Regions from separate parts of the Kribbella sp. NPDC020701 genome, predicted to be linked through region 2. Evidence: riboswitches for the same ligand, from Rfam matches in the RefSeq annotation. Region 2 holds a riboswitch; the other holds the start of a gene.

Region 1 (15,962 bases), on a different contig from region 2:
CAAGGAGCCCGGGCCGGAGCTGGAGTTGGCGATCGCTTCGCGGGCCGAGTGGGACGTCGTCCGCGATCGGCTGCCGGAGCGGGTCGCCGACGTCGAGTGGGAGTCCAAGGGCGGGGTCGTGGTGGCGACCGGTGAGCCTGGACCGCTGCGGGAGTTTGCGGCCAAGCAGTCGGCGGCCGGGGTCGATGCTCGGGTGATCACGCCGTCGGAGGTGTTCGAGCTCGAGCCGTTGCTCACGCCTCGGGTGACGGTCGGCGTGCACTACCCGGACGACGCTCAGGTGCAACCGGTGCTGGCGGCAACGGCTTTGCTGGCTGCGGTGCGCGATCGCGGTGGCGAGGTGCGGTCCGGGGTGACGGCGCTCGGGGTGCGGCAGTCCGGTGGTCGCGTCGTGGGCGTGGATACGTCGGACGGCGATATCGCGTGTGGCGCCGTGCTCAACGCCTGTGGGCCGTGGGCCGGAGCTTTCGGTGCATCGGCTGGAGCTCCGATCCAGGTGTTGCCGCGCCGCGGTGTGATCCTGGTGACGGCGCCGCTGCCGGAGTGCGTGCGGCACAAGGTGTACGACGCGGATTACGTCGGCGCGGTCGGGAGTGGGGACGCGGAGCTGCAGACGTCGACGGTGGTCGAGTCGACGAGGTCCGGGACGGTCCTGATCGGCTCCAGCCGCGAACGGATCGGCTTCGACGACACGATCCGGGTCCACGTGCTCCGCGAGCTCGCCCGCAAGGCCGTCGGTCTGTTCCCGTTCCTGGGCGACGTGCCGGTCATGCGCGCGTACGGCGGGTTCCGTCCCTACGCACCGGATCACCTGCCGGTCATCGGGGCCGACCCCCGTCTACTCGGCCTCTGGCACGCCACCGGCCACGAAGGCGCCGGCATCGGCCTGGCCCCCGCCACCGGCCGTCTGATCACCGAGCTCTTCCTGGGCCTCACCCCCCATGTCGACGCATCCCCCTTCCGAGTCGACCGTCCGGCGGTGATCGCCGCATGACCGCCTACCTCCGCCCAAGCTCAGGCGACCCCGCCGAAGTCGGTACGCCGCCCACCGTCCAAGTCACCGTCGACGGCGACCCCGGCACCGCGTTGGCCGGCCAAACCGTAGCCGCAGTCCTCCTCACCCAGGGCCGCAACTCCTGGCGCACCACCCGCCACACCGCAAGCCCCCGAGGAGTCTTCTGCGGCATAGGCACCTGCCACGACTGCCTAGTAGTAGTCAACGGCACCCCCGACACCCGAGCCTGCCAACGAACAATCCAAAACGCCGACACCATCACCAGCCAGGTCGGCGCCGTCCTGCCACACCCCTCCACCCCAGACCCCGACAAGCGAGCTGACCTGGAGCCGCGCAAGTCCGCCAACCCGGCGACGAACGAGCCCGTCGCCCCGCTCAGCGCGACCGCATCGTCGCCTCACGCCGACGCGTCGGCGCAGCACACCAGCCCTGCCCGGCGCCTCGCCTCCACTCCGCCGCCGGAGGCGGCTGATGTTGTGGTTGTGGGAGCTGGGCCTGCGGGGATCGCGGCAGCTCTGGCGGCTGTGGATGAAGGTGCCTCGGTGGTGCTGATCGACAGCGCGCGAGCTGTGGGTGGGCAGTTCAACCGGCAATTGCCCGTGGAGTTCGCGGCTCGGCGTCCCGAGCGGTTACAGCACGGATGGAAGGACTTCGCGGCACAGCGCGATCGGGTAGCTGCACACAACCGGATCACGCATCTGTCCGAAAGCTCGGTCTGGGCCAGCGAAGGCCTGCGGCTCTGGGTACAGCGCGGCCCGGCGGACGGCGTCGGACGGGAAGTCTTTCCAGTCAACGCAAAGGCTGTCGTCCTCGCAACCGGAGCCTATGACCGCGTGCTTCCCTTCCCTGGCTGGGATCTGCCAGGCGTCTACAGCGCCGGCGCCGCGCAAGCACTAGCGAAGGGCCAGCGAATCTCCGTCGGCCGCCGAGTGATCGTCGCGGGAACCGGCCCCTTCCTGCTACCGGTCGCAGAATCGCTGACCGGAGTAGGCGCCCGCGTTGTTGCCCTCCTGGAAGCCAACTCCCTGCAGACCGTCCGCAAGGGCTGGTCCACCGACCCACTGGTTGCCCCCAGCAAGCTTCGCGAGGCCCTCGGGTACGGCGCCCTGCTCGCCCGTCACCGCATCCCCCTCCGCCACGGCTGGACCGTCACCGCCGCCCACGGCACCGACCACGTCGAAGCCGTCACCATCGCCCGCCTAGACGAGGACTGGCGCCCCATCCCAGCCTCCGAACGCCGCGTCGAGGTCGACGCCGTCTGCCTGGGCTTCGGCTTCACCGCCCAACTGGAACTAGCAGTCTCCGCCCGCTGCGACCTCACCACCGGGCCCGACGGCGGCCCAGCCGTAGTCGTCAACGCCGACCAGCAAACCACCACCCCCGGCGTCTTCGCCGCAGGCGAATTAACCGGCATAGGCGGCGCAGCCCTCTCCACAGCCGAGGGTCGAGTAGCCGGCGCCGCAGCAGCCCAGCATGCCCGCTCCCCACGCCCCAACCCGGAACTGCCAGTCAGCCCGGCGTCTACCGCGCCCCCGGCCACAGGCCGGACCGCCTCCGACGACGGTGCGCGGGCGGCTGTGGTGAAGGGGCGGCGGTTTGCGGCGGCTCTTGCGAAGGCTTACCCCGTGCGGGAGGGATGGCGGGACTGGAGTCGGGCGGACACGCTCGTCTGTAGGTGTGAAGAAGTGAGCCGCGGGGAGATCGAGGAGGCGGTTGCCGACCGCGGTGTGGGGGACGGACGGGGATTGAGGCTCAGCAGCCGGGCAGGGCTCGGGTTGTGCCAGGGGCGGGTGTGTTCGCGCACCGTCGCCGAGTTGGTTGCCGGACAGAACGACGTACCAAGACCAAGCATGAAACGACCGATCGCCGTACCTGTGAGGTTGCGGGATCTGGCTGAGGCTCAGGAGGAGCTGTGAGCGAGAAGTTGGACGGCGTGATCGTCGCCACCGCGTTGCCGTACGTCGAGGACGCGTCGGCGCCGGCGGGGTTGCGGCCCGATCTGGACAAGTTCGCCGAGCATTGCCGCTGGCTGATCGACAACGGCTGCCGCGGTGTCGGACCGAACGGCTCGCTGGGGGAGTACTCGTCGTTGACCGACGACGAGCGCCGAGCCGTCGCGCGGACCGCGATCGAGGCCGTCGGCGACGACGGCGTGGTGGTCGTCGGTGTCCACGGCGTCGGCGCGCACCAGGCGCGGGCGTGGGCGGAGAAGGCGGGTGAGGACGGTGCGGACGGCGTACTCTGCCTGCCGCCGACCATGTACCGCGCGAACCGCGGCGAGGTGATCCACCACTTCACCGAGGTCGCGAAGGCCGGCCTGCCGGTGATGGTCTACAACAACCCGCATGACACCAAGGTCGACCTGACCCCGGATCTGCTGGCCGAGATCGCGCAGATCGAGAACGTGGTCGCGGTGAAGGAGTTCTCCGGTGACATCCGCCGGATCCTCGAGATCCGCGAGCTGGCGCCGGAGTTGGCCGTCATCGCCGGTGCGGACGACCTGACGCTCGAGGCGCTGCTGATGGGCGCGACCGGCTGGTTCGCCGGGTTCCCGAACGTGTTCCCGAAGGAATCGGTCCGGTTGTTCGACCTCGCCGTACAAGGCAAGCTGGAAGAGGCCCGGGCGCTGTACGAGCCGCTGGTCGCCGCCTTCCGGTGGGACTCGCGGACCGAGTTCGTCCAGGCGATCAAGTACGGCATGGACTACGTCGGCCGGTACGGCGGTCCGTGCCGCCCGCCGCGCGGGCCGCTGGTCCCCGAGCACGTCGCCCAACTGGAGCAGGACATGAAGAAAGCCGTGGAATCACTGCGATGAGGTCCATCCGGACGATCAGCGCGATCGACTCGCACACCGAGGGGATGCCGACCCGCGTCGTCACTGGCGGGGTCGGCGTCGTCCCGGGTGCGACGATGGCCGAGCGGCGCGAGTACTTCGTCAAGCACAACGACGACCTGCGGTTGTTCCTGATGAACGAGCCGCGCGGTCACGCGGCGATGAGTGGCGCGATCCTGCAGCCGCCGACCCGGTCCGACGCGGACTGGGGCGTGCTGTACATCGAGGTCTCCGGCTGCCTGCCGATGTGCGGTCACGGCACGATCGGCGTCGCGACCGTACTGGTCGAGTCCGGCATGGTCGAGGTGACCGAGCCGACCACAGTCGTCCGGCTCGACACCCCGGCCGGTCTGGTCGTCGTCGACGTTGCCGTGAGCAACGGTCGCGCGGAACACGTCACGCTGCGGAACGTCCCGTCGTACAGCCATGCCCTGGATGCGACGGTGGACGTGCCGGGACTCGGGACGGTGACCTACGACCTCGCGTACGGCGGCAACTTCTACGCGATCCTGCCGCTGGAGCAGCTCGGGATCCCGTTCGACCGAGCCGAGAAGGACCGCATCCTCGAGGCCGGCCTGGACATCATGGACGCGATCAACGCAACCGACCGCCCAGTGCATTCCCTCGATCCGGGGATCAACGGGTGCAAACACGTGCAGTTCACCGCACCGGGCTTCGACGGCGCGCACTCCCGCAACGCGATGGCGATCCACCCCGGCTGGTTCGACCGCTCACCCTGCGGTACCGGCACGTCAGCCCGAATGGCCCAACTCCACGCCCGCGGCGAGCTCCCCCTGAACACCGACTTCGTCAACGAGTCCTTCATAGGCACCCGCTTCACCGGCCGCCTAGTCGAAGAAACCCTCGTCGGCGACCGCCCAGCCGTCATCCCCACGGTCACCGGCCGAGCCTGGATCACCGGCACCGCCAACTACCTGCTCGACCCCGACGACCCGTTCCCAACCGGCTTCGTGCTCTAGCCGTCAGCGGTGGAGTTTGGTGCGCCAGTCGTCGGGGACGTTGCCGCCGGGGACAGGCTGGTCTTCCGGGCGGGACTCCGGCGGGGCGAGCTCGGGGCCGTCATAGTACTGGGACTCGCCGTAGTGCCAGAACCAGTCCTCGCCAGGCTCGAAGCTGCGGACGATCGGGTGGCCGGTCGAGGCCGAGTGGGCGGAGGCGTGCTGGGCCGGGGACGAGTCGCAGCAGCCGATGTGGCCGCACTGGGCGCAACGGCGGAGGTGGAACCACCAGCCGTCCGCCTGGAGACAATCCGCACAGCCGTTCCCGCTCGGTGGGACCGTCGCGTCGATCCCCGGAATATCCGTCATAGCCGCCATCCTTGCGCGCCCCAGCCTCCCGGACAAGCAACACCACTCCGCCGCGCGGCCCGACGGGTGCACGAGATCGGTGTCCGTCGTGGGATGGTGGGGGTGCGGGCTGGGAACTCCGGTTGACGAGTCAGTCGGCAGGTTCGCCGTAGCCGCCACCGCCAGGGGTCTCGAGTACGAGTACGTCGCCGGCGGCCACGGAGAGCGAATCGTTGCCGGCCATCTGTGTGACGGAGCCGTCCGTGCGCTCGATCCACTGGCGGCCGAGGCCGCCGGGCAGGCCACCAGCCATGCCGTACGGCGGCACGCGGCGGTGACTGGCCAATGTGCTCACGGTCATCGGCTCCAGGAACCGTATCCGGCGATGGCCGCCGTTGCCGCCGCGCCAGCGGCCCGCACCACCGCTGCCGGCGCGAATCTCGAAGCTCTCCAGCCGTACCGGGTAACGCCACTCCAGTACTTCCGGATCTGTCAGCCGTGAGTTCGTCATGTGGGTCTGGACGACGTCGGACCCCGCGAAGCCTTCGCCCGCGCCGGCTCCACTGCCGACGGTCTCGTAGTACTGGTGCCGGTCGTTGCCGAACGTCACGTTGTTCATCGTCCCAGAGCCCTCGGCCTGGACGCCGAGGGCGGCGTAGAGGGCGCCGGTGACGGCCTGTGAGATCTCGACGTTGCCAGCGGCAACCGCCGCGGGGTACTCCGGTGACAGCATCGTTCCCGGTGGGATGATCACCCGCAGCGGTTCCAGGCAGCCCGAGTTCAGTGGGATCTCGTCGTCCACCAGGGTGCGGAAGACGTAGAGGACCGCGGCCATCACCACCGAGGACGGCGCGTTGCCGTTGCCGGGCTGTTGTGCGGAGGTTCCGGTGAAGTCGATCTCCGCCGTCCGCGCAGAAGCGTCCATCCGGACCGCTACCTCGATCCGCGCGCCCGAGTCGAGCTGATAGCTGTAGCTGCCGTCCTGGAGCGTCGGGATGATCCGCTGGACCGCCTCGGCAGCGTTGCGGCGCACGTGTTCCATGTACGCCGACACGACATCGAGGCCGAAGTGGTCGACCATCGCCCGCAGCTCCTCGACCCCCTTCTCGTTGGCCGCGACCTGGGCCCGCAGGTCGGCGATGTTCGTCGCGGGGTTGCGCGATGGGTACGTCGCGGTGCGTAGCAGCTCGATGGTTTCGCGCTCTCGCAACGCGCCGCCCGAGACCAGCAGCCAGTTGTCGATCAGCACCCCTTCCTGCTCGATGCGGGTGCTGTTCGCCGGCATCGAACCAGGCGTGATGCCACCGATCTCCGCGTGGTGGCCGCGGGACGCGACGTAGAACAAGATGTCCTTACCAGCCCGGTCGAAGACCGGGGTCACCACGGTGATGTCGGGCAAGTGGGTGCCGCCGCGGTAGGGGTTGTTGAGCACGTACGTGTCGCCCGGCGCCATCCGGCCGGCGTTCGCGGCGATGACCATCTTGATGCTCTCGCCCATCGAGCCGAGGTGGACCGGGATGTGCGGCGCGTTCGCGATCAGGTTGCCCTCGGCGTCGAACAGCGCGCAGGAGAAGTCCAGCCGCTCCTTGATGTTCACCGACTGTGACGTGCTCTGCAGCCGCACGCCCATCTGCTCGGCGATCGACATGAACAGGTTGTTGAAGATCTCCAGCATCACCGGGTCGACCTCGGTCCCGATCCCCTGCCGAACCGGTCGTGCCGCCACCCGGTTGAGCAGCAAGTGGCCGAGATCGTTGACGCCGGCCCGCCAGCCGGCTTCGACCACCGTGGTCGCGTTGGCCTCGGCGATGACCGCCGGTCCGTCCACCCGGTCGCCGGGGACGATGTCGTCGCGCTGATAGAGGTCGACGTCGACCCACGAGCCGGCTGAGAACATCGGTACCCGGGCCACGGCGAGCAACTCGCCACCCTGTCGCACCGGGCGGATCCAGTTGTCGTCGCCGGTTCCGGCGGCGCCGAGCAGCTCGAGCGACACGGCCTCGACGACGATCGGCCGGTCCGCCATCAGGAAGGAGAACCGTCGCCGGTAGGTGGCCTCGAACTCCGCCACCATCTCGTCCACCTCGCCGACAGACACGGCGACAGCGGTGTCGGTGCCGTCGTAGCGCAGCAGCGCGCGACGGATCGCGGTGATCCGCTCGGCCGGGATGCCTTCGCCGTCGAGCTCACGCCCGGCGTCCTCGGTCAGTTCGTCGAGGACCCGCGCGAGCTCCGGGAGTACGGCGTCGCTCAGTGTCGTCTCGACCGCCCGCTCGCGCAGGGCGGCGACGTCGGCGACACCCATGCCGTACGCCGAGAGCACGCCTGCGAGCGGGTGGATGAGCACCTGTGTCATGCCCAGCGCGTCAGCGACCGCGCAGGCGTGCTGGCCGCCTGCTCCGCCGAACGTCGCCAGGACGTACCGGGTGACGTCGTACCCGCGTTGCACCGAGATCTTCTTGATCGCGTTCGCCATGTTCGCGACGGCGATGTCGGCGAAGCCTGCCGCGACCTCCTCCGGAGCCCGTCCGTCCCCGATCACGGTGGCGAGCTCCGCGAACTTCCGCCGTACGACGTCTGAGTCGAGCCGCTGGTCGCCGTTCTCGCCGAACACGGCCGGGAAGAAACCCGGCTGCACCCGGCCGAGCATCACGTTCGCATCCGTGACCGTGAGCGGACCTCGCTTACGGTACGACGCGGGGCCTGGATCCGCGCCCGCCGATCCGGGACCGACCCGGTAGCGGCTCCCGTCGAAGGTCAGGATCGAGCCGCCGCCCGCCGCCACTGTGTGGATGCTCATCATCGGCGCGCGCATCCGCACCCCGGCGACAAGCGTTTCCAGCTGGCGTTCGAACTCGCCGGCGTAGTGCGACACATCGGTCGACGTGCCACCCATGTCGAAGCCGATCACCCGGTCGAACCCGGCAGCCGTCGTGGTCCGCGCCATTCCGACCACACCGCCCGCGGGTCCGGACAGGATCGCGTCCTTGCCACGGAACGCGTGCGCTTCGGTGAGCCCGCCGTTCGACTGCATGAACATCAGCCGGACACCGTCCAGTTCGGATGCCACCTGATCGACGTACCGGCGCAGGATCGGGGAGAGGTAGGCATCGACCACGGTCGTGTCGCCCCTCGAGACCACCTTCATCAGCGGGCTGCACTCGTGCGACAGCGAGATCTGGGTGAAGCCGACCCGGCGGGCGATCTCGCCGATCACCGCTTCATGCCGCGGATAGCGATAGCCGTGCAGCGACACTACGGCGACCGATCGCAGGCCGTCGTCGTACGCACGCCGCAGGTCCTCGGTGACGGCGTGTTCGTCGAGCGGGACCAGAACCTTGCCGTCTGCGGCCACCCGTTCGTCCGCCTCGATTACCGCCGAGTAGACGAGCTCCGGCAGCACGATCTCGCGGGCGAAGATTCGCGGGCGGTTCTGATAGGCGATCCGTAGCGCATCGCGGAAGCCCTTGGTGATGACGAGCACGGTGGGCTCGCCGTCGCGTTCGAGTAACGCGTTGGTCGCCACCGTCGTGCCCATCTTGACGACCTCGATGCGCTCGGCGGGGATCCGTTCGCCGGCCGGCACCGCGAGCAGCCGGCGGATGCCCTCGACGGCGGCGTCCCGGTAGCGCTCCGGGTTTTCGGACAGGAGCTTGTGCGTCACCAGGGTTCCATCCGGGCGCCGCGCGACGACGTCGGTGAAGGTGCCGCCACGGTCGATCCAGAACTCCCACTTCCGCGCCATAGCCCTTACCGCCTTTCTGGACAGCCCGTTGTGGTGGTGAGACCGACACTAAGGATTGTTCAACAATCCTGCAAGAGGGTTGCTCCACCAAACTTTCACTGACTGGCCTGATTGCGGGATGATGCGGAGATGAGCACCGGTGAGGCCGACGACACGCCCCGGCAGGCGTGGTTGCGGTCGGTTGCCGCCGATGTCGCGCGGCTGGACCGCAGCAGTTCGGCCGAGCGGGCCGCGGACATCCTGCGCCGCAGCATCACCGAAGGTGCGCTGCCCCCGGGTGCCCAGCTATCCGAGATCGAGCTGACCGAGGTGCTGGAGGTCAGCCGCAACACGTTGCGCGAAGCCTTCCGGCTGCTCACCCACGAAGGGCTGCTGGTCTACAAGCTGCATCGCGGCGTGTTCGTCCCCGAGTTGGACGAGCGGGACGTGGTCGACCTGTACCGCCTCCGCCGGGTGCTCGAGGTCGACGTCGTCCGTGGTCTGGTGGACCGGGATCCGGAGCTGCCGGCGAGCCGGCTCGAGCCACTGCAGGACGATGTCGAAGCCGCAGAGGCGGCCGCGCTCGCGGAGCGCTGGCCGGCCGTCGGGACGGCGAACATGCGGTTCCACGAGCACCTGATCGGTCTGGCCGACAGTACCCGAATGGATGCGATGACCGGGCGGCTGCTGGCCGAGTTGCGGCTTGTCTTCCAGGTGATCGCGACGCCGCGTGAGTTGCACGAGCCGTACATCACGCGGAACCGTGAGCTGTTCGAGCTGCTCGATGCGCGCAAGTACGACGAGGCGGCGGCTGACCTGCATCAGTACCTGGTCGACTCTGAGCGCGGTCTGCTGGAGGCGTTCCGGGCCAGTTGATCCACGAGATTCCTTAAGGGCTTGCGCCGCCCCCCGCGGACCTGAGTTGATGAACTGTGACCGTCAGCTGCAAAGGGGAGCTCAGCTCATGACCGACGACCGGACCGAAGAGACGCCGAAGTCCTACCGCCCCATCGACGCCAAAGGTTTCCGGGAGTTCATCTCGCGTGGCTGGGGGCCCGTGGACCGGTCGGTGACGCTGCCGGAGGGGCTGGCCGAGGCCGCCGCCGCGCACCGGCGGAAGCTCTCCGCCGCGCTGCCGGGCCGGCGGATCGCGCTCGCGGCCGGGCGGGCGCCGGTGCGCTCGAACGACACCGACTTCCAGTTCCGCGCCGACAGCGACTTCGTCTGGCTGACCGGCTGCCAGGCCGAAGGCGCCGTACTCGTGCTGTCGGCCGATGGTGAAGCGACGCTGTACCTGCGGGAGACCGCAGGGCCGGACGAGGCGGACTTCTTCGCCAACGCGCGCGACGGCGAGCTGTGGATCGGCCCGGTGCCGGGGCTCAAGGACTGGTCGGACGCGCTGCAGATCGCGTGCCGTCCGATCGAGGAGCTGCCGGCGGCCGTGCGTGGCGCGGTCCCGTTCATGCTGTCGACGCCTGGCGTCGAGCCGATGCTGGATGCGTTGGTCCGGACCTCGCCGACCGACGGGAACTCGCTGCGCCAGACGCTGGCCGAGCTGCGCCGGATCAAGGACGACTGGGAGCTGGACCAGCTGCGCGAGGCCGTCGCGGCCAGCGTGCTCGCCTTCGGCGATGTCGCCCGCGAGCTGCCCGAGGCGATCCGGGGCGGCGGCGAGCGGTGGCTGCAGGGCACCTTCGACCGGCGCGCGCGGACCGCGGGCAACGGCGTCGGGTACGCCTCGATCGTTGCGGCTGGCAACCACGCGCCGGTGCTGCACTGGGTCCGCAACGACGGCCCGGTGAACGAGGGCGATGTGATCCTGCTGGACGCGGGCGTCGAGACGCGCACGCTCTACACCGCCGACGTGACCCGGACCTTCCCGGCCACCGGTGAGTACACCGCCGCCCAGCGGCAGGTGCACGACCTCGTGCACAAGGCGCAACTCGCGTCCCTGGAGGCCGTCAAGGTGGGAGCGCCGTACCGTGCCTTCCAGTACGAGGCTCTGCGCGTGCTGGCCGAAGGCCTGAAGGACTGGGGTCTGCTGGACGACGTGTCGATCGACGAGCTGCTCGGCCCGGACGGGCAGCAGCACCGGCGGTACATCGTCTGCGGGACGGGCCACTACATCGGCCTCGACGTGCACGACTGCGACGCGTCCCGGCCGGAGGCGTACTTCGCCGGCACCATCGAGGCGGGCATGGCGCTCGCGGTCGAGCCGGGGCTGTACTTCCACCCGAACGACGAGACCGTGCCGCCGGAGCTGCGCGGGATCGGCATCCGGATCGAGGACAACGTCGTCGTGCACTCCGACCGGCTGGAGATCCTCACCGAGGACCTGCCGATCACGACCGACGGCCTCGAGCGGTGGACCCGGTCGCACCTCGACGGCCGGTGACCGCGCGCTGACGGAAAATTAACCCGTCACAAGCAGTAACACCGATGCCCCCTGCTCCGATGTAGCGAGCGGGGGAGGGTCGAGCTCGGCCCGGCGCGTGGCAGTGGGGGGCCGCGTCCATGCGCCGGGGCCGAGGCGGCCGAACTGGGGCCATGGGGGACCCAGGATCCCTGGGCACGGGGAGTAGTCATCATGAATCTGCGGGTGCGAGTAGTCCACTACGGAGATCAGCACTGGTACGCCGACATCGACGATGCCGACGATCCGCAACCCGACGATCCGTTCTGGTACGTCGACCATTGCCGATCGCAGACGCAGGCACTCGAGACCGCTTGCGCCGAACTCCGCATGCTGTCGAGCCGGCTGGTCCATGGTGATCACCTCGACCGCGTGCTGGACGTGATCGGCGTACCGGTCTGAGGTCACATCGACACCGGGGCCGGTGCTAGTTGGGAGCGCCGGCCCCGGGTCTTCCTCAACCCACCGGTGGTACGGCGGGACAGCTGGTAGCGCGCTTCGGCACCTGACGCGAGACCAGGTAGGCGTCGATCGTCGACTGCATGCAGGGACTCGAGTTGTAGCTTCCGTGTCCCCAGCCCTCGTACGTCAGGAGTACGCCGTACCTCCCGAGCTGGCGCTCCACGCTCTGGGCCCAGTTGTAGCCGGTGGCCGGGTCGTGGATCGCGTTGGCCAGCAGGACCGGGGTCTTCAGGTCGCGGACCTTCAGCGTGTGCTGCGGATTGTTCGCCTTCGGTGCGCCGAGGCAGTTCGTGACGGCCATCAGCTGGCCCGGGTACCTCATGTCCGGGTTGTTCCGGCCGACGCGGTCGACGAGGCCGGCGAACTCGCGGTAGTTCCGCACCGGCAGGTTCCAGTCCTGGCAGAACGGCGCCAGCGTGTTGTTCACCAGCCCGGTCGGCACTGAGGCCTGTTTGCTCTCATCGAGTGTCTTCAGGGTGTCCGCCAGCTTGCGCCATTCCGGGTCGTAGAGCAGCCGGAACACCTGGAAGCTCAGCTTGAACGGATCGGTGGAGACCTTCAGCAGGTCTGCCCAGAGTGCGCGGATGTCGCGGCCGTGCAGCGCACAGGTCGTTGCCTGGTCGCACCATTTCACGAACTCGTCGAACGAGTCCTGCACCGGCGCCGCCTGCTCGTCGAGGAACGTGCGTGCGGTCGGGGAGCTGTGGTCGAGCACGCTCTCCAGAACGACTGCGCGCGTACGACGCGGGTAGGTCTCGGCGTACTGCGCGCCGAGCATCGTCCCGTACGACGAGCCGTGGAACGAGATCTGCGATTCGCCGAGTGCCTTCCGGATGGCGTCCATGTCGCGCACCGACTGCCAGGTGTCGATGTGGTCGTAGAGCGGTCCGGTGTGCTCGCGGCAGTCGGCGGCCAGCGTGCGGTTGTAGCGGACGGTCGCGTCGAAGTCGGCCTGGCTCTTCATCAACGGCGACGGCTGCTGGGACAGCAGGGCGGCGGAGCACAGCACCGGGTTGCTGCGGGCGATCCCGCGCGGGTCGAAGCTGACGATGTCGAAGCGATCCTGCAGCGTCGGGCTGAACCGGCTGATGCCGGTCTTGATCCGGTCGACGCCGGAGTCACCGGGACCACCCGGGCCGAACACCAGCACGCCGACACGCTCGCTCGGGGACTTCGCCGTACGGCGGGCGATCGCGAGGCCGAACGTCGGTCCGCCGGGGTCGCGCCAGTCGACTGGCACCCGCAGGGTCGCGCACTGCGAGCCCTTCACCTCGGCCGGGTCGTCCTTGCCTTCGGGCTTGCAGTCCGACCACTGCACTCCCGCCGGCCTGGGTACGGCGGCCGACGCCGGAAGCGTCGCGAGGCCGGCCGCCGTCAGTCCCAGGACCACACCCCACGCGGTGGTCCTGAGAAGCTCTCTCGATCTCATCAAGGAAATCTCCTGTGTCTGGGGAAGCTTCCTCGATCCTCGGCAACCGTTTGCTCGGCCGCATCGGGGACGAGCCCCCGGCGGACCCCGGGTGCGGCTTGGGGGACTTGTTAGGGTCGGTCGCTGATGACTACCAAGCACGCGGTGTGGTTCCGGACGGTGGCGATCGCCGAGGCGATCTCGTGGACCGGATTGCTGATCGGAATGCTGTTCAAGTACGTGCTGTCCGACAACGAGATCGGGGTGAAGATCTTCGGCCCGATCCACGGCGGCATCTTCGTCGTCTACGTGGTCACAGTGCTGATCGTGCGCGGGCCGTTGCGGTGGTCGTGGCCGGTGACGCTGGCCGCGCTGGCGGCGAGTGTTCCCCCGCTGTTCACCTGGTTCTTCGAGATCTGGGCCGTGCGGACCGGCCGGATTGACGTTGCCGGTCGGAGCGCCGTACCGTCCACACCGTCAGTCAATTCAACAGCCGCATGAACCCGTGCGGGAGAGACCTGGGCGTGACCCAGGCGCCGTAGGAGCAACTCTCCCCAAGAATCTCTCAGGCACCTTCACCGCACGGGCGAGGCATCTCTGGAAGGCAACGGCCTGACAGAGCGGGGAGGACACCAAACGGTCAACGGCGACCGGAAGGAACCTCCACACGATGGCGATCAGCGTCTTCGATCTGTTCAGCATCGGGATCGGCCCTTCGAGCTCCCACACCGTGGGCCCGATGCGCGCCGCCCGTACGTTCGCGCTCGGTCTGGCCGACGCCGGCCTGCTGGCCGCGACGGCAACCGTCGAGGCGCAGCTCTTCGGTTCGCTCGGTGCGACCGGGCACGGTCACGGTAGTAACAAGGCGGTCCTGCTCGGGCTCGAAGGCGAGGACCCCGAGACCGTCGTCACGCACGCTGTGGACGCCCGGGTCGAGACGATCCGCGAGCTCGGCCGGCTGCGGTTGGCCGGTACGCACGAGATCGCGTTCGACGAGAACACCGACCTGACCATGCACCGGCGCAAGGCGCTGCCCTACCACCCGAACGGGATGACGTTCGTGGCGCGCGGGTCCGACGGCCAGGTGCTGCGGGAACGCACGTACTACTCGGTCGGCGGCGGGTTCGTGGTCGACGAGAACGCGGCCGCGGGCGATCGGATCGTGCCGGACACGACCCCATTGAAGTATCCGTTCACCACTGGTGCGGAGTTGCTCGACCGGTGCCGGGAGTCGCAGCTGTCGATCAGCGAGGTGATGCTCGCGAACGAGCTGGCCTGGCGGACCGAGGAAGAGATCCGGGCCGGACTGCTGCACATCTGGCAGGTCATGCAGGACTGTGTCCGCGAGGGTTGTGAGACCGAGGGCATCCTGCCGGGCGGCTTGAAGGTGCCGCGCCGGGCGCGCGCGCTGTACACCAAGCTCACGCAGGATCCCTGGTCGGTCGATCCGTTGAAGGTGATGGACTGGGTCAACCTGTTCGCCCTCGCGGTGAACGAGCAGAACGCGTCCGGTGGCCGGATCGTCACCGCACCGACGAACGGTGCCGCCGGCATCATTCCCGCCGTACTGCACTACTACCGCCGGTTCGTGCCCGGTGCCAGTGAGGACGGGGCGGTCCGGTTCCTGCTCACCGCCGGCGCGATCGGCGTGCTCTACAAGGAGAACGCGTCGATCTCCGGTGCCGAGGTCGGCTGCCAGGGCGAGGTCGGGTCCGCCTGCTCGATGGCCGCGGCCGCGTTGTGCGAGGTGCTCGGTGGTACGCCGCTCCAGGTCGAGAACGCGGCCGAGATCGCGATGGAACACAACCTCGGCCTGACCTGCGACCCGGTCGGCGGGCTGGTGCAGATCCCGTGCATCGAGCGGAACGCGATGGCGTCGGTGAAGGCGATCAACGCGGCCCGGATGGCGATGCACGGCGACGGCGTCCACGTGGTCACCCTCGACAAGGTGATCAAGACGATGCGCGAGACCGGCGCGGACATGAAGATCAAGTACAAGGAGACTTCTCGCGGCGGTCTCGCCGTCAACGTCATCGAGTGCTGATCACCAGGGCACGGTTCCGTGCAGGCTCAGGTACTCCGCGGTCGGACCGTCCTGGTCGATGGTCGCGAGCCGGACGATGATGTCGGCACCCTCCTCGACGGTCTGGTAGCCGCTGCGGCCGTTGAAGTCGGTCGCGGTGTAGCCGGGGTCGACGGTGTTGATCCGCAGGCCGGGCAGCTGACGCGCGTACTGGACCGTCAGCATGTTGAGGGCCGCCTTGGAGGCGCCGTACGCCGGAGCCGGCACCCAGACGGGCACGGCGGTCGACTGAGCCTCCGGGGCGACGGCGGTCGCGATCGAGCCGAGCCCGCTGGAGACGTTCACGATGACCGGGTTGTCGCTGCGCTCGAGCAACGGCAGGAACCGGCGGATCATCCGGACCGGGCCGTACACGTTGAGGTCGAAAACCTGGTGGAAGTCATCGGCCGTGAGGTCGCGGGCCTCCTTGCGCGGGCCCGGGATGCCGGCGTTGTTGATCAGTACGTCGAGGCGGCCGGCCGCTGTCGCCAACTGCTCGGCCGCCGCGTCGACGGACTCCTCGTCGGTGACGTCGAGTGGGAGGTACTGCGCGCCGAGGTCGGAGGCAGCCTGCTTGCCGCGCTGCGGGTCACGGGCGCCGATGTAGACGGTATGTCCGGCCTCGATCAGCCGACGGGCGGTTTCGTAGCCGAGGCCCTTGTTCGCCCCGGTGATCAGTGTCGTGGTCATGTCTTCACCTTCTCGTCGCGGCTGTCGAGCAGGTAGTACCCACGGTGT
Region 2 (15,962 bases):
CCGCGGCGTACTCGCTCAGACGACTGACACCACCCGGACGCGGCGCAACAAGACCGGCCAAACATGCATAACTGTTGACATCTGCCGGCACCTCTCGTACAGCAACGTCAAGACCAGTCAATGTTGGTCCACCTTCGTCAAGAGCAACCCACGCGGGGTCGCGGACGATGGTGAACCGCGGGTGCGCGGTCGCCGTACCGGCGTTGTAGGCCGCGTCCAGCAGCCGGTTGATCTCCAGCCCGCGGCGGAGCTCGGTCGGCGTCGACTCGCGCCGGGAGTTGGTGATGCGCAGTCCGAGCGACAGCTTCAGCATCACTGGCAGGTCCGGGTGGAAAACAGTCCGCAGACTCGACGTCGGGTACCACTCGGCACCCTGCGGACCGAGAGCCTTCACCCGGCCGGCCTTGACGAGCGAGGCCACCCGCGGACGCTGCAGTACGGACGCCGCCTGCCACGGATGGGCCGGGATCAGCATCCGCCCGGCCGACGGAGTGATACCGGCCAGCGCGCCCATCAACTGCACGGCGTCCAGTCCCTGTAGCGAGGGCGCGCCGGCCACTTGGTCCGACGACACCAGCTCGGCATCGGCTTCGAACCAGTGCAGTGCGAAGCGGCCACCGAGCTCCGGCGAGTACGCCGCCAGTTCGTCACCGCTCAGTCCGTCCCGGCTCTTCGGCGCAGGGTGATTCAGGTGCCCGAGCAGCAACGCCTGCTCCAACTCCAGGAAGCGCCCCGGCCCGCGTTCACCGTCAGCCGCCGACACGAACAGGTCGACGTTGCGCACAGACTCCGCGGTCCGCGCCGCCAGGTCGTCGATTTCAACCGGATCCGCATCCGCGGACAGCAACCTGACCAGGTCTTCAGGAACCGCCGGTACGCCGTCGACCTGCACATCGGCGAACTGGTGCAAACCGGTCCGCGACGCGTGCTCCACGCGCGCTGTGACGGTCGAGTCGCCGACCTGGAAGCTCAGCGTCCCCACGGCCACAGGCACAGCGGTCTCCCGCGTATAGCACCGCAGGATCGCATTGAGATGTGCAACAGCCGCTGTCGAGGTCATGGGGCCTCCCGGCCTGGACTGAGGAGCGGAGGGAGCGAAGCGACTGGAGCGACGAGGGAAGGCCGGGAGACCAAGCCCCATGACCACGCCGGCGCCGAAGGCCCGGCCAAAGTACAGAACTCACGCTGCTCCTTCGCCAGTTTCCGCCAGCACGTTCAAGCCGGTGGCTACGACCTGATCGAGCAGATTCTCGATGTCCGTCGCAGTGGCATTCGGGTTCAGCAGCGTCAGCTTCAACGCGACCGCCGCCGGGCGGCCGCCGCGGGCCGGGAGCTTCGTCCGGCCGATCAGCACCCGCCCGGACGTCAGCAACCGGCGCCGGACCTCACCCTGGAGGGCATCCGCCGCGGACGCCTCCAGCCCCTGCCCGGCGACCCGGAACAGCACCGTGGTCAGGGTCACCGGCGCCAGCAACTCAAGGTTGCTGTCGGCAACGACCCGGGCCGCGGCGGCGTGCGCGAGCTCGTGACAGGTGTCGAGCATTGTGCCCAGTCCGGCCCGCCCGTATGCCGTCAGTGTGGTGGCGACCTTGACCGCATCCGGACGACGGGTGGTCTGCAGGCTCCTGCCGAGCAGACCGTCCAGCCCGGAGTCGATGTCGTCGGCCGGGTTCAGGTAGTCCACCGAGCGGCCGAAGGCGGCGAACCGGTTCCGGTCAGCCACCAGCAGCACGCTGGTCGCGGCCGGCTGCCAGCCGATCTTGTGCAGGTCCAGCGTGACCGAGTCCGCGTGCGGCAGGTCCGCGAGCAGCGCCGCGAGCCGATCCGAGAACAACGCCCCGAACCCGTACGCCGCGTCCACGTGCACCCAGGCGCCGTACCGTCGGGCCAGCTCGGCGATCGGCGCGATCGGGTCCACCGTGCCGAAGTCCGTCGTACCGGCCGTGGCGATCACCGCGACCGGCGTACGGCCGGGTTTGGCGAGCTCGTCGGCCAGTACGTCGGTGCGCATCCGGAAGTTCTTGTCGGAGGCGATCGTGATCGCGGCCTCCTCACCGAGCCCGAGGGCGGCGCAGGCTCGCTGGACCGAGAAGTGGGCGAGCTCGGAGCAGAACACCACCGGGCGATCGAGTCCCTGCAGGCCATTGCGCCGTACGTCGACTCCCGCAGCGGCGGCCGCGACGTCGCGAGCGATCAGCACGGCGAGCAGGTTCGAGATCGAGCCGCCCGGCGTGAGTACGCCGTCCGCCGCCGGACCGAACCCGGCCAGGCCGGCCAGCGCCTTGACCACCCACTGCTCGATCGCGAGCGTCGCGGGACCGGAGTCGTAGGTGTCCATCGACGCGTTGCTCGCCGACGCCAGTGCGTCCGCGTCCACCGCGACCTGCAGCACCGGCGGCTGCAGGTGCGCGGCCGCGTGCGGGTGGCTCAGGTCGATCCCGTTCTCCTCGAGTAGGCCCGCGATCAGGTCCAGCGCCGCGGATTCGCCGACCCCGGTCGACGGGATTCGCGGCTCGCCCAGGACCTCCGCCGCACGCCGCAGTACCTCCGCCGGCGACCCGTGCGGCAACGGTCCACGCTCACGATCCGACACCGTCGAGGCGAGCGGCCACCGCGCGGCGAACGGGTCGCGAACGGGTGTGGGCAGCGCGGTCAGACGCGCGGGCTGCGACATCCAGACTCCCAGGAGAAGTTGTCGAGTAAGGCAAGCCTTACTAAGGCAGCCCTAACTTTTGCCGCGCTGACTCATCGTGTCAACTCGGCCACCCCCGCAGTGGCGAGCCTCACCCGTTCAGGCCTCGTTCAGCGCCTCGGTCGCAGGCTGAATCGTGAACGAAAGGAGCACAGCTCATGATCGGCTGGATGAAGCCCGGTGTCCTGCTCGCAGTCGCCGCCCTGCTCGCCGGCGCCACCCCCACCACAAGCTCCGCGCACCCGGACCACCGCCACCCGTCGACGTGCAAACTGCCGGTGTTCGGACCCGGCAGCCACTACCACCCGAAGATCAACCCCGACGACTTCTCGCCGAACGTGACCAACCCGTGGTTCCCGCTCAAACCCGGGCGCACGCTGGTCTCCACCGGCGTCAAGGACGGTGAGAAGGCCCTCAACCTGGTCGTCACGACGTCCCGGACCAGAGTGATCGCGGGAGTCCGGACCCGGATCGTCGAGGACCGCCTCTACCTGAACAACGTCCTGGAGGAGCGCACCAGCGACTACTACGCCCAGGACCGCTGCGGCAACGTCTGGTACTTCGGCGAGGACACTGCCGAGTTGGACAGCCGCGGTCGCGTCGTCAGCCGCGAAGGCAGCTTCCACGCGGGCGTCGACGGCGCGCAGCCCGGGGTCTTCATGCAGGCCCACCCACAACTCGGCCGCAAGTTCCGCCAGGAGTGGTACGCCGGCCACGCCGAGGACATCTTCTGGGTCGTCGGCCGCAACGCCAAGGTGACCGTCCCCCTCGGCACCTTCCGCCACGCCCTCCGCACAGCCGAGACAACCGCGCTCGAACCAGACGTCCTGGACAACAAGTACTACGTCAGAGGGATCGGCCAGGTCGCGGAACTGTCCGTCACCGGCCCAACCGAAGGCCTACGCCTGGTCGAGATCATCGCCTAGCCCGTACGGCGTCCTGGTCAAGACGAAGGTGGCGATGTTGAGGTGGGTGATGGTGGTGCCCTTGCGGATTACTCGGAGTTTCTCGCCGGCCAGGTAGCCGTCGCGGCCTTGGTAGAGGTCGGGCGCCAGCGGGGAGAAGCGGGTGGTGAGGCCGCCGGCGAGTTGGAGGATGCCGGCGGACACGGACATGGTGAGCGGGGTGTTGCCCCAGTACCAGTGGCCGAGGAGATCTGAGCCTTGGGTCAGCGGAGGCTCAGGCAGCCACTCGGGCGGCAGGATGGGCTCGTACGTGGCCAGCGTGTCGATCAAGTCGGGTGGCAACGAGGCGACTCGGCCGAAGGTGGCGTTGCCCAAGGTGACAGCGCCGAGCCGGCGGGCGCGGTCGACGAACAGGCCGGCCAGGAAGCCGGGCATCGAGCCGGTGTGCCCGACCAGCAGGTGCGGGTCGTCGGCAATCAGTCGCAGACCCAGTCCGTACGACGCGGTCAGCCCTTCCCGTGGATCCGCGGCCATCGGTGCCGCCATCTCCTCGACCGTGTCCCGGTGGAGCACCTCGTAGACCGGGTCGATCAAGAACATCGCGTACTTCGCCAGGTCCTCGATCGTGCTCCACAACTGCCCGGCCGGCGCCATCGCCCCCGCGTCGTACGCCGGTTCCTCCACCAGCTGACCGCTGAACGGATGCACGGAGAACCCTTGTGCGGACGCCCCCGACGGGAAGTACGTCGTACGACGCATCTCGAGCGGATCGAGGATGCGTTCCTGAACCAGCTCGAGCCACGACGAGCCCCGCAACCGGGCGACCATCTCACCGAGCAGTCCGTAGCCGAGGTTCGAGTAGTGATGGCGACGGTCGGCCGGACCCACGGCCTGCGACTCGTCCATCGCCGCCGTCAGCTGGTCGAACGTGACACCCGGACTCCGCTCCCACCACGGGCCATCGGGCTCGGCGTTCATCCCGCCGCTGTGCGCGAGCAGGTGCCGGATCGTCCGATCACCGAACGCGATCCCCGGCAGATGCTTGCCCACGGCATCGTTCAGCGCGAGCAACCCGTCGTCACGGCACTGCAGCACCAGCACAGCGGTCAGCGTCTTGGTGATCGACCCGATCCGGTACTGCACGTCCGGCCCTGGCACCCCACCATCGACGGTCGCGAACTGGCCCCGCGACCCGGTCCACACCAGCGCCCCGTCCCGGACCAGGCCGGCATTCACCGACGGCAACTTCCCTTCGCTCTGCGCCGCCGCAATCCCGGCCAAGAGCGCGGCGGCGGTATCAGGTCGAACCAGGGTCACTCAAAGGCCTCCGGGGATGGGCAGGAGCAGATGAGGTTGCGGTCGCCGTAGGCGCCGTCGATGCGGCGGACCGGGGGCCAGTACTTGGAGGTCCGGTCGACCGAGCGCGGGAACGCGGCCTCCTCGCGGGTGTAGGCGTGCTCCCACTTGTCGTTGATCACCGACTCGGCGGTGTGCGGCGCGTTCACCAGCGGGTTGTCGGCGGCCGGCCACTCCCCCGCCGCGACCCGGTCGATCTCGTGCCGGATCGCGATCATCGCGTCGCAGAACCGGTCGAGCTCACCGAGATCCTCGGACTCGGTCGGCTCCACCATCAGCGTGCCGGCCACCGGGAACGACATCGTCGGCGCGTGGAAGCCGTAGTCGATCAGCCGCTTCGCGACGTCGTCGACGCTGATCCCGGTCTCCTTGGTCATCGGCCGCAGATCCAGGATGCACTCGTGCGCGACCAGGCCGTTCTCGCCGGTGTAGAGCACCGGGAAGGCGCCCTCGAGCCGCTTCGCCACGTAGTTCGCGGTCAGTACGGCGGCCTTCGTGGCGGCCGTCAGGCCCTCGGCACCCATCATCCGGATGTACGCCCACGAGATCGCCAGCACACCGGCGGAACCGAACGGCGCGGCGCTGATCGGCCCGACCCCGGACTCCGGACCGGCCTGATCCAGCAGCGGGTGGTTCGGCAGGTACGGCGCCAGGTGCTCGGCCACGGCCACCGGTCCGACACCCGGACCACCGCCGCCGTGCGGGATGCAGAACGTCTTGTGCAGGTTCAGATGGCTGACGTCGCCGCCGAACTCACCGGGCTTGGCCAGGCCGAGCAGCGCGTTCAGGTTCGCGCCGTCGACGTACACCTGGCCGCCGTGGTCGTGGACGATCTGGCAGACCTCGCGCACGCTCTCCTCGTACACGCCGTGCGTCGACGGGTAGGTGATCATGATCGCCGCGAGGTGCGCAGCGTGCTCGGAAGCCTTCGCCCGCAGGTCGTCCAGGTCGATCGTGCCGTCATCGTTGCCCTTGACAACGACCACCTTCATGCCGGCCATCACCGCGGAGGCGGCGTTCGTGCCGTGCGCACTCGCCGGGATCAGGCAGACGTTCCGCTCGAAGTCGCCCTGCGCGTGGTGGTACCCGCGGATCGCGAGCAGACCGGCGAGCTCACCCTGCGAGCCCGCGTTCGGCTGGATCGAGACCTTCGCGTACCCGGTCACCTCGGCCAGCCAGCGCTCCAGCTGGCCGATCAGCGTCACGTACCCGGCCGCGTCCTCGATCGGCGCGAACGGGTGCACATCGGAGAACTCCGGCCAGGTGACCGGCTCCATCTCGGTGGTCGCGTTCAGCTTCATCGTGCAGGACCCGAGCGGGATCATCCCGCGGTCCAGCGCGTAGTCGTAGTCGGACAGCTTGCGCAGGTACCGCAGCATGGCGGTCTCGGACCGATGCGTGTTGAACACCGGATGCGTCAGGTAGTCCGTCGTCCGCGGGACGGCCACCGCGGGCGCGTCGAGCGAACCGTCGTACCGGACGCCGAAGGACTGGCAGACCCGGGTCAGCGCGGCGACATCGGTCTTCTCGTCACAGGAGATGCCGACGTGGTCCGCGTCGACCTGCCGGAGCCAGATGCCGTTCTGCCGGGCGGCGTCGACGACGTCCGCGGCCTGGCCGGGAACCCGGGCGAGCACGGTGTCGAAGAAGTCGGCGTGCACAACCTCGACACCACCCGCGCGCAGGGACGCGGCCAGCTTGCCGGCGTACCCGTGGACCCGCTCGGCGATCGCCTGCAAGCCGTCGGGCCCGTGGTAGACGGCGTACATCGACGCGACCACGGCCAGCAGGACCTGCGCCGTACAGATGTTGGAGGTCGCCTTCTCGCGACGGATGTGCTGCTCGCGGGTCTGCAGCGCCAGCCGGTACGCCGGTGCGCCGTCGGCGTCGACCGAGACGCCGACGAGGCGACCCGGCAACGACCGCTCGAGACCGGTCCGGACGGACATGAAGCCGGCGTGCGGACCGCCGTAGAACAGCGGTACGCCGAAGCGCTGCGAGGACCCGATCACGATGTCGGCGCCGGACTCACCCGGGGCCTCGAGCACCGTCAGTGCGAGCAGGTCGGAGGCGACCGCGACCAGGGTGTCGCGCTCGTGCGCGGCGGCGATCAGCGGCTTGAGGTCACGGACGACACCACCGGAGCCGGGGTACTGCACCAGGAAGCCGAAGAAGTCACCCTCGGGCAGACCGTCGGTCGTGTCGGCGACGACGACCTCGATGCCCAGCGCCTCGGCGCGGGTCTGGACCACGGCGATGGTCTGCGCGAAGCAGTCGGCGTCGACCAGGAAGCGGTCGGACTTGCTCTTCTTGTTCGACCGGTGCGCCAGCGTCATCGCCTCGGCCGCCGCGGTGCCCTCGTCCAGCAGCGACGCGTTGGCGGTCGGCAGACCGGTCAGGTCGGAGACGGCGGTCTGGAAGTTCAGCAGCGCCTCGAGCCGGCCCTGGGAGATCTCCGGCTGGTACGGCGTGTACGCGGTGTACCAGGCCGGGTTCTCGACGAGGCGCCGGACGATGACCGACGGCGTGAAGGTGCCGTAGTACCCCTGGCCGATCATCGAGGTGGCCACGGTGTTGCGAGCGGCCAGCTGGCGCAGCTCGGTGAGAGCGTCGACCTCGGAGGCCGGTTCGGGTAGCCGGAGCGCCTCGGCGGACCGGATGGACGCCGGCACCGCGGCATCCACCAGCGCGTCGACGTCGTCGTACCCGAGAAGCTGGACCATCCGGGCGATCTCGTCCGGGCGGGGTCCGATGTGCCGGTCGGCGAAGGTCGCCGAGAGCTGGGGTGAGTTGTTCATCTAGAGGCTCCGTTGCTGACAGTGCTTCCGGTCGCCTCCCCCTCTGTCACGCCCAGCTCACGCGGGGGCGCTCCAGAGTCGCCTGTGGCACTCGGTCCATGGGCCTGAGAGGTTCCGGGGAGGAATTGCCCCTTCGGCGCCCGGATGAACGGGTCTCTCCCGAGTGCTGTGTACGGCTGCCCCGAGGCTACCAGGAATCCCCGAACAGTTCGGGCAGCAGCCCGCGAGCGTCGAGGGGTAACAACGAAGTGGCCCACACACCGCGTAGCGCGTTGGCGGTGAGTGGGCGCACAGGGTGAAGAACAGGTCAGCCGGTCATGCGGGCGCGGCGGCGGGCGGCGAGTTCGTCGTTGCCGTGGCCGTCGCCGTCCTCGTGGCCGTCGGCACGCTCGGTCGGCAGCTCCGACAGCGAACCCTCGACCTCGCGCCAGACACCACCGAGGGCGATCCCGAACACGCCCTGGCCACCGGCCAGCAGATCGATCACCTCGTCCGGCGAGGTGCACATGTAGACCGAGGCACCGTCGCTCATCAGCGTGATCTGGGTCAGGTCGTCGATGCCCTGCTTGCTCAGGTGGGCGATCGCGGTCCGGATCTGCTGCAGTGAGATGCCGGCGTCGAGCAGCCGCTTGATCACTTTGAGCAACAGGACGTCACGGAAACCGTACAACCGCTGCGTGCCGGAGCCGGTCGCCGGGCGCACGGACGGGGAGACCAGGCCGGTACGGGCCCAGTAGTCGAGCTGACGGTAGGTGATCCCGGCCGCGGCGCACGCCGTCGGACCACGGAACCCGACGTCCTCCGGCATCGGCCGCAGGTCGTCGTCGAAGAGCAGACCCTGAACGCCGGCGGCGGCCGCCGCCTCGGCGCGTGCTTCGGACGTCGACTGCGCCGTCAGATCCGTGTCGCCGGTGCGTGTCACGCCTGAGCCTCCCTGGGTACCGACTGGAACGGGTCACATCCGTGGAGTGACAACACCCCACAACTCCTTCAAGGTAAGCCGCCGACCTGGGAGGGTCAACGACAACCGCGCCGAGCGGAGAGCGTGTCGCGACCGCCGCCCGAATCGTTACCTATCTGGTCTTGTACCACGCCGGTCGGCTGACCGCTCCCGCCGCACCTCCCGGACGTCAGCTCTTGTCGAAATCCTCCGGAGTCACCTGGTCGAGGAACTCGCGGAAGCGCTCGACCTCTTCTTCCTCCTCCACCTCGTCGGCGCCGGTGTCCTCACTGTCCGGAACCGGGATGCCGGCCTCGGCCAGGATCTCCTCGGTGCAGAACACCGGTGTCCCGGTGCGCAGCGCCAGGGCGATCGAGTCCGACGGCCGCGCGGAGATCTCGGTCTTGTCGTCGAAGACCAGGATCGCTTCGAACACGCCGTCGGTCAGGTTCACGATCCGGACCTGACTGAGCGTGTGCCCGAGCACGCGGATCGTCTCGGCGAACAGGTCGTGGGTCAGGGGCCGGGGTGGCTCCATGCCCTGCTGGGCGAACGCGATCGCACTCGCCTCGGCCGCGCCGATCCAGATCGGCAGGTAACGCTCTCCGCCGACCTCCCGGAGCAGCACGATCGGCTGACTCGAGGGCATCTCTACCCGGACTCCGACCACGTCGACTTCGCGCACACCTTCAGCCTACTCCGAGGTGTTCGTCCTGGTAGGCCCTCGGGGTGGCTAGCGGGGCAGCCGGGAACGCACCAGCGCCGTGTGCAACCGGACGGCCAGCGCGGCCAGCTCCTCGGTCTGCTCGGTACGGCGGGGCCCGGTGACCTGCTCGATCAGGCCGACCTCGCGATCGGCCGCCGTACGGAACTGCCGCAGGTGCCGCGGCTCGATCCCGTACGGCGCGAACTCCGCGGCCACTCGGGCGACGACGATCGCGTCCCCGCCGTAGTGGTTGCCACGGGCCACCACCAGGCCGTGGCTCTCCAACTGGTCCAGCAGCTCCGCCGAAATCCCCGCGGCCGCGCGCAGCTCCGCCCGGGTCAGCTTCAGCTCGATGCCGTCGGCACCGAAGTCCACCGGCGCCGGCTGCCCCGGGGTCTGCGGCAACGAACTCGGGGCGACCGGTGGGCCACCGGCCGCCGGACGCAGACCGCGGTCGATCGCACCGAGGTGTTCCTTGATCACCTTCAGCGGCAGATAGTGGTCACGCTGCGCGGTCAGCACGTACCGCAGCCGCTCGACGTCCGCGGCGCTGAACTTCCGGTAGCCCGACGCGGTCCGCGCCGGTGTCACCAGTCCCTCGGCCTCGAGGAAGCGGATCTTGGAGATGGTGACGTCCGCGAACTCAGCCTGCAGCAGCTGCAGCACCGCTCCGATGCCGCGGCCCTCGATGGCCGGATCAGGCTTGGCCACTGGCGTAGTACACCAACCGGTACTTGCCGATCTGGACCTCGTCGCCGTTGGTCAGCCGGACCTCGTCGATCCGGTCCCGGTTCACGTAGGTGCCGTTGAGGCTGCCGACATCGCGGACCTTCACGCCGTTCGCGTCCCGGCGGAACTCGGCGTGCCGGCGGGACACCGTCACGTCGTCGAGGAAGATGTCGCTGTCCGGGTGCCGGCCGGCGGTGACCACGTCGACGTCGAGCAGGAACCGGCTGCCCGCGTTCGGGCCGCGCTGGACGATCAGCAGTGCGGACCCGGCCGGCAGCGCGCCGACCGCGGCCTCGTCCTCCACCGACAGCGGCTCGCCGGTGCGCTCGGGCTCGGGCTCCACACCGATCGGGGTCAGCATCGCGGTGTCGGTGACACCAGGAGTCGCCGGCGGGGCCGCCGGGGCTGCCGCCGGGCGGTCCGCGCCAGGAAGCATCGCTCCGCACTGCGAGCAGAACCGGCTGCCCTCGGAGTTCTCGTGCCCGCACTGGTTGCAGAACGGCATGCTGTGATCCTCCCGATCGCCGGCGGTCCGGCGACGTTCTCGAATGACCCCGTGTGAACAAGTGTGGACGCAGATTCGCGGACCTCAACCCTCGACCAGCGGTTGAGGTCCGGCCAACCTATCAGTCCCGGCCAAGCCCGTTGCCGGCCGGTGACGCTCAGCTCTGGTCGAGCTGTCCCTGGTAGGTCTCGGCGTCCATCAGCGCCTCCACCTCGGCGGTGTCCTCGAGCTCGATGTCGAGCAGCCAGCCCTCGCCGTACGGGTCGCTGTTGACCAGGTCCGGCTGGTCGGCGAGCGCCTCGTTGACGGCGGTCACGGTGCCGTTGACCGGCGCGAACAGGTCGCTGACGCTCTTGGTCGACTCCAGCTCGCCACAGGCGTCGCCGGCCCGCACCGCGCTGCCCACCTCGGGCAGCTGCACGTACACGATGTCACCGAGCGCGTCCTGCGCGAAGTCGGTGATACCGACCCGCACCGGGCCCTCGCCGGCCTTCACCCACTCGTGCTCGGCCGTGTACTTCAGGTCTTCGGGGTACACCTCGGTCCTCTTTCTGCTGGGAACGTCTGGCCTACTTGGTCGGGCTGGGCGCCGGGCGAGCGTAGCGATGCTCCTCCGGCGCGTGCAAGGCGGTGATCTGGACCGAGTCGAGCTCGTTCACCTCGGCCGTGCCACCCACCTGCGGACCGGTCACCTCGCTGACCAGGCCGCCCGGGAAGTTGGCCGCCTCGGCCAGGTTGTGCGACTCCCCGATGGCCTCGACAACGTACGGCGAATTCACCTTCTGACCGTCGATCCGGATCCCCGGCGCGTCGTCGACGAAGTCCGTACTCGCGACCACCCGGGCGGACCCGTTGATCTGGATCGCCTCGGCGCCGGCATCGCGCAGCTCCTCGATCGCGTCCAGCAGGTTGCTCGAGGTCATCTTGCCCTGGGGGTCGTTCAGCGTGATCCGGACGCCGGGTCCGGTCGCGGGCAGCGTGCCGGCCAGGATGCCGAGCACCCGGACCTGGGCCTCGGCCTGCTCGCGCGCGGTCTGGGCCTTGTCGGCGCTGGAGGACAGCGAGTTCTTCCGCTCCTCCAGCTCGGCGATCTCGCTCTCCAGCCGGCGGGTGTTCTGGCCGAGGCCGTCGAGGATCGCGATCAGATCCTCGCGGCGGGCGTTCTGGTACCCGTCGTCGGCCCGGTTCACCCGGACCTGGACGACGGCCATGCAGGCGACGAGCGCCAGGACGACGGCGACGATCGCCTGGCCGCGGGACGGCTTGAACCCGGCCTTGAGCCGGCGCAGCGCCAGGTTCGGCGTCCGCGGCTTCTTCGGCTGCGGCATCGGCGTCGGCCCGCCCGGCTGCGGCGGCTCGACCGCCTGCGATTCGGCCGGCTGCGGCTCGACCGGCTGCGATTCGGCCGGCTGCGGCTCGACCGGCTGCGGCTCGACCGGATCGGGCTTCGCGCCGGGCTTCGGATCGGGCTTCGGATCGGGTTTGTCGTCGCTCATGTCAGGCCCTGAAGATGTGCCGGCGGATGGCGGCCATGTTGGTGAAGATCCGGATACCGAGGACGACGACCACGCCGGTGGACAGCTGCGAGCCGACGCCCAGCTGGTCACCCAGGTAGACGATCAGTGCCGCGATCAGGACGTTCGACACGAACGAGACGACGAACACCTTGTCGTCGAAGATCCCGTCCAGGAACGCCCGCAGCGCCCCGAACACCGCGTCGAGGGCGGCGACCACGGCGATCGGCAGGTACGGCTGGGCCCACTCCGGGACGTCGGGCGCGACCAGCAGGCCGATCACGACACCGATCACCAGCCCGAGTACGGCGATCATCTCGACCTCACCTTCGCGTAACGCAACGCGATGGTCGCATCGGCCGGCACCAGCACGGAATCCTCCGTCGTGATCGTCATCCGGACATCGAAGTTGCTGACCAGGTACTGCACCCACTGGCCACCCGAGCTCTGCGCGAACCGGGCCGGCACGGTCGCCGTGTCCCCGATCGCGAGCACTGTGTACGGCGGGGTCAGCGAACTGTAGTCGACCGTGATCGCGCTGCCCGCACCCCGGATCGCGGTCAGCGAGGTGAGCCGATGACCGTTCACCGAGATCGCCTCCGCGCCCGAGGTCCACAGGCCGTTGACCAGTTGCTGCAGGTCGACGTCGAGCAGGCGGCCTTCCTTGTCGGCGTCCTTCGCGTCGTCGACCACCACCTTGAGGCCCGGACCGGTGACCGCGATCGCGCCGGTGCGCAGCTCGAGGTCGTCCAGCTGCTGCTGCAACGTCGCGCCCGAGCTGGTGTTACCCAGTCCGCTCGCCTGCAACCGGCGTACCTCGTCGGCCAGCTGGGTCTGCTGGGTGCGCAGGCCGTTCAGCCGGGTGTCGGCCTGGTTGATCCGGGTGACCAGCTCGTCGCGCTGCTGCTCCGCCGCGGGCGCACTGCGGTAGTTCTGCGCGGCCGCGACCGCGAGCAGGAAGCCGAGCACGAGCGTGGCCGCCACCAGCATCACCCGGTGTCTGGACCGGAACGGTTTGCCGCCTTGTTTCGGCCGGGTCCGGGCGGCGACGGCGTACCCCTCGTCGAGCGGGTGCGCCATCAGGTTGTTCAGCAGCGACATCGACGCGTCGACACGGCGCGGCTTCGGCGGGCCATCCTTCGGTGGCGCAGACTTCGGTGGCGCAGGCTGGGTCACGGTCTACCCGGCCGGGTCGTTGATCGGTTTCACCGTCTGGACGAGGTGGCGCAGCTGAGCGAAGTACAGAGCGCCGGCCCAGTAGTACAGACCGGTCCCCCAGATCGCGAACGCCCAGCCGAACACGCGGGCGAGCAGGTTGAGGGTGCTGTCGCCGTCGCCGAGCAGGAGCAGCGGGAACGCGTACAGCAGGCAGAACGTGGCCGACTTGCCGAGGAAGTGCACCGGCAGCGCGTTGAAACCGCGCCGGTGCAGCGCCGGCAGGGTGAAGATGAGCAGCAGATCACGCAGTGGCAGCGCGATCGCCAGCCACCACGGGATGATGTCGCGTAGCGCCAGGCCGATCACGGTCGCGAAGATGTAGAGCCGGTCCGCGACCGGGTCGAGCATCTGGCCGAGCCGGGTGGTCTGGTTCATCCGGCGGGCGATCTGGCCGTCGGCCCAGTCGGTGAACCCGGAGACGGCCAGCACCAGCAGCGCCCAGCCGTCCTCCTCCGGGCCGAGGATCAGCCACAGGAACAGCGGCACTCCCAGCAACCGGAGGAAGCTGAGCGCGTTCGGGATCGTGAGCACCCGGTCGGACACTTCCACCTCCGGCACGCGACCCCTCCCTCTCTCCACCCTGAAATACCGGTCGTAACTGTACTTGGGCGCGTCGACAGGTTTACGCCCGGCCATCCCGGGGCAGGCCGGGCCTTCCCCTGATACCTGAACGCGCCGGCCCCGTTCCCGCTACGCCCGCTGCAAACCAGTGACCCGATCGATACGCAAGGGTGATGCTTAGCTCGTTGTACAAACGGGAGGGGTAGGCATGAAGTTCCTGGTGCTCATTTACGGCAACCCGGAGTCCCGGGCGGTGTGGGACTCGCTGACCGACGAGCAGAAGAAAGAGGGCATGGCCGGGTACGCCGCTCTGCACGAGGCACTCGCCGCGCGCGGGGAGCTGGTCGCGTCGGAGTCGCTGGACGACCCGGGCCTCACCAAGCAGGTGCTCGTCCGGGACGGCCGGCCGATGACCACCGACGGACCGTTCGCCGAGGTCAAGGAGCAGTTGGCCGGGTTCTACCTGCTCGACTGCGACTCCATGGACCGTGCCGTCGAGATCGTCGGGCAGATCCCGGAGGCGCCGTTCAGCGTCGTCGAAGTGCGGCCGGTCCGCGACCTGTCGGCGTACACCTGATGCAGCTCGAGGAGCTGCTGCGGGAGCAGGCGCCGCAGGTGCTCAGCGCGCTGGTCCGCCGGTACGGCGACTTCGACGCGTGCGAGGACGCCGTCCAGGAGGCGCTGCTGGCCGCGTCACTGCAGTGGCCGGGTGACGGCGTACCGGACAATCCGCGCAGCTGGCTGATCACGGTCGCGTCGCGGCGCCGGATCGAGGTACTGCGCAGCGAGGCGGCGCGGCAGCGGCGGGAGGAGACGATCGCCACCGCTCCGGAACCGGAGCCCGCGTCCTCGGTCGACGACTCGCTGACGCTGCTGATGCTCTGCTGTCATCCGTCGCTCACTCCGCAGTCGCAGATCGCGCTCACCTTGCGGGCTGTCGGCGGGCTGACCACCAGCGAGATCGCCCGGGCGTTTCTGGTGCCGGAGGCAACGATCGGGCAGCGGATCAGCCGGGCGAAGGCCAAGTTGCAGGGTGCCCGGTTCGCCTTGCCACCGGCGGCCGAGCAGCCTGAGCGGCTGGCCGCCGTACTGCAGGTGCTGTATCTGATCTTCAACGAGGGCTACACCGCGTCGTCCGGGTCGTCGCTGCACCGGGTCGAGGTGAGCACGGAAGCGATCCGGTTGACCCGGCAGTTGCACGCGGAGCTGCCCGCCGAGGGCGAGGTGGCCGGGCTGCTCGCGTTGCTGCTGCTCACGGATGCGCGCCGGCCCGCGCGGACGACGGCGGACGGCGCGCTGGTGCCGTTGCCGGAACAGGACCGGACGCTGTGGGACGCGCAGGCGATTGCCGAGGGCACCGAGTTGATCGCGTCGACGCTGCGGTCCGCACCGGTCGGCGCGTACCAGCTGCAGGCCGCGATCGCCGCGGTCCACGACGAGGCGAAGCGGGCCGAGGACACCGACTGGCGCGAGATCCTGATGCTGTACGAACTGCTCGAGTCGACCGCGCCCGGTCCGATGGTCACGCTCAACCGGATCGTCGCGGTCGCCATGGTGCACGGGCCGGCGGCGGGGCTGGCGCTGCTCGACGACGCCGATCCCGCGTTGAAGGATCACCACCGGCTGGCCGCCGTACGTGCTCATCTGCTCGAGCTGTCGGGCGACCAGCCGGCCGCCCGGGCCGCCTATCAGCTCGCAGCGCGGCTGACGCAGAGCGCGCCGGAGCAGCGGTATCTCCAGTCCCGCGCCGACGCGCTAGAGGGCTAGCGGCCGGCCCCAGCTCAGCTCGGCCTCGATCTGCAGCGCCAGTACGCCGTCCTGCACGTAAGGGCGCACGGCCGCCTCGACGCCGGCATCGAACTCGGCCGCCTCGTCGGCGGGCATCAGGTCGCGGGCCAGGCTCGAGGTCGAGTGGAACTGTTCGATGTAGTCGGCGACCCGCTGGTGATACGTCACCGGCGCGGTCCTCGCCGTACCGGTCAGCTCGAGCAGCCCGCGCTCGCGGATCGCGTCCACCACACTGAACCTCGGGTCGTGG

Evidence for each region. Region 2 has a riboswitch for glycine ahead of gcvP (aminomethyl-transferring glycine dehydrogenase). Riboswitches for the same ligand answer to the same signal wherever they lie in the genome.
Region 1: another riboswitch for glycine. It lies ahead of ACZ3HV_RS09665 (L-serine ammonia-lyase); the one in region 2 lies ahead of gcvP (aminomethyl-transferring glycine dehydrogenase).

The regions. Positions count from the first base shown of each region.
Region 1 covers NZ_JBVHFT010000003.1:524,257-540,218, reverse strand. Annotated here, with positions in the region: gene ACZ3HV_RS09720 (NAD(P)/FAD-dependent oxidoreductase) at 1-994, shown strand, start outside; gene ACZ3HV_RS09715 (FAD-dependent oxidoreductase) at 991-2,931, shown strand; gene ACZ3HV_RS09710 (dihydrodipicolinate synthase family protein) at 2,928-3,830, shown strand; gene ACZ3HV_RS09705 (proline racemase family protein) at 3,827-4,828, shown strand; gene ACZ3HV_RS09700 (UBP-type zinc finger domain-containing protein) at 4,832-5,176, opposite strand; gene ACZ3HV_RS09695 (hydantoinase B/oxoprolinase family protein) at 5,307-8,900, opposite strand; gene ACZ3HV_RS09690 (GntR family transcriptional regulator) at 9,030-9,755, shown strand; gene ACZ3HV_RS09685 (aminopeptidase P family protein) at 9,844-11,274, shown strand; gene ACZ3HV_RS09680 (hypothetical protein) at 11,467-11,694, shown strand; gene ACZ3HV_RS09675 (alpha/beta hydrolase) at 11,750-13,183, opposite strand; gene ACZ3HV_RS09670 (DUF3817 domain-containing protein) at 13,310-13,663, shown strand; glycine riboswitch at 13,661-13,753, shown strand; gene ACZ3HV_RS09665 (L-serine ammonia-lyase) at 13,833-15,206, shown strand; gene ACZ3HV_RS09660 (SDR family NAD(P)-dependent oxidoreductase) at 15,207-15,914, opposite strand.
Region 2 covers NZ_JBVHFT010000001.1:506,384-522,345, reverse strand. Annotated here, with positions in the region: gene ACZ3HV_RS02390 (IucA/IucC family protein) at 1-994, opposite strand, end outside; gene ACZ3HV_RS02385 (pyridoxal phosphate-dependent decarboxylase family protein) at 1,181-2,674, opposite strand; gene ACZ3HV_RS02380 (hypothetical protein) at 2,851-3,618, shown strand; gene ACZ3HV_RS02375 (serine hydrolase domain-containing protein) at 3,592-4,914, opposite strand; gene gcvP (aminomethyl-transferring glycine dehydrogenase) at 4,911-7,751, opposite strand; glycine riboswitch at 7,834-7,923, opposite strand; gene ACZ3HV_RS02365 (MerR family transcriptional regulator) at 8,059-8,673, opposite strand; gene ACZ3HV_RS02360 (bifunctional nuclease family protein) at 8,882-9,376, opposite strand; gene ftsR (transcriptional regulator FtsR) at 9,425-10,108, opposite strand; gene ACZ3HV_RS02350 (FHA domain-containing protein) at 10,095-10,631, opposite strand; gene gcvH (glycine cleavage system protein GcvH) at 10,789-11,169, opposite strand; gene ACZ3HV_RS02340 (DUF881 domain-containing protein) at 11,201-12,127, opposite strand; gene ACZ3HV_RS02335 (small basic family protein) at 12,129-12,461, opposite strand; gene ACZ3HV_RS02330 (DUF881 domain-containing protein) at 12,458-13,246, opposite strand; gene ACZ3HV_RS02325 (CDP-alcohol phosphatidyltransferase family protein) at 13,325-13,921, opposite strand; gene ACZ3HV_RS02320 (YciI family protein) at 14,133-14,501, shown strand; gene ACZ3HV_RS02315 (RNA polymerase sigma factor) at 14,501-15,691, shown strand; gene ACZ3HV_RS02310 (class I SAM-dependent methyltransferase) at 15,680-15,962, opposite strand, start outside.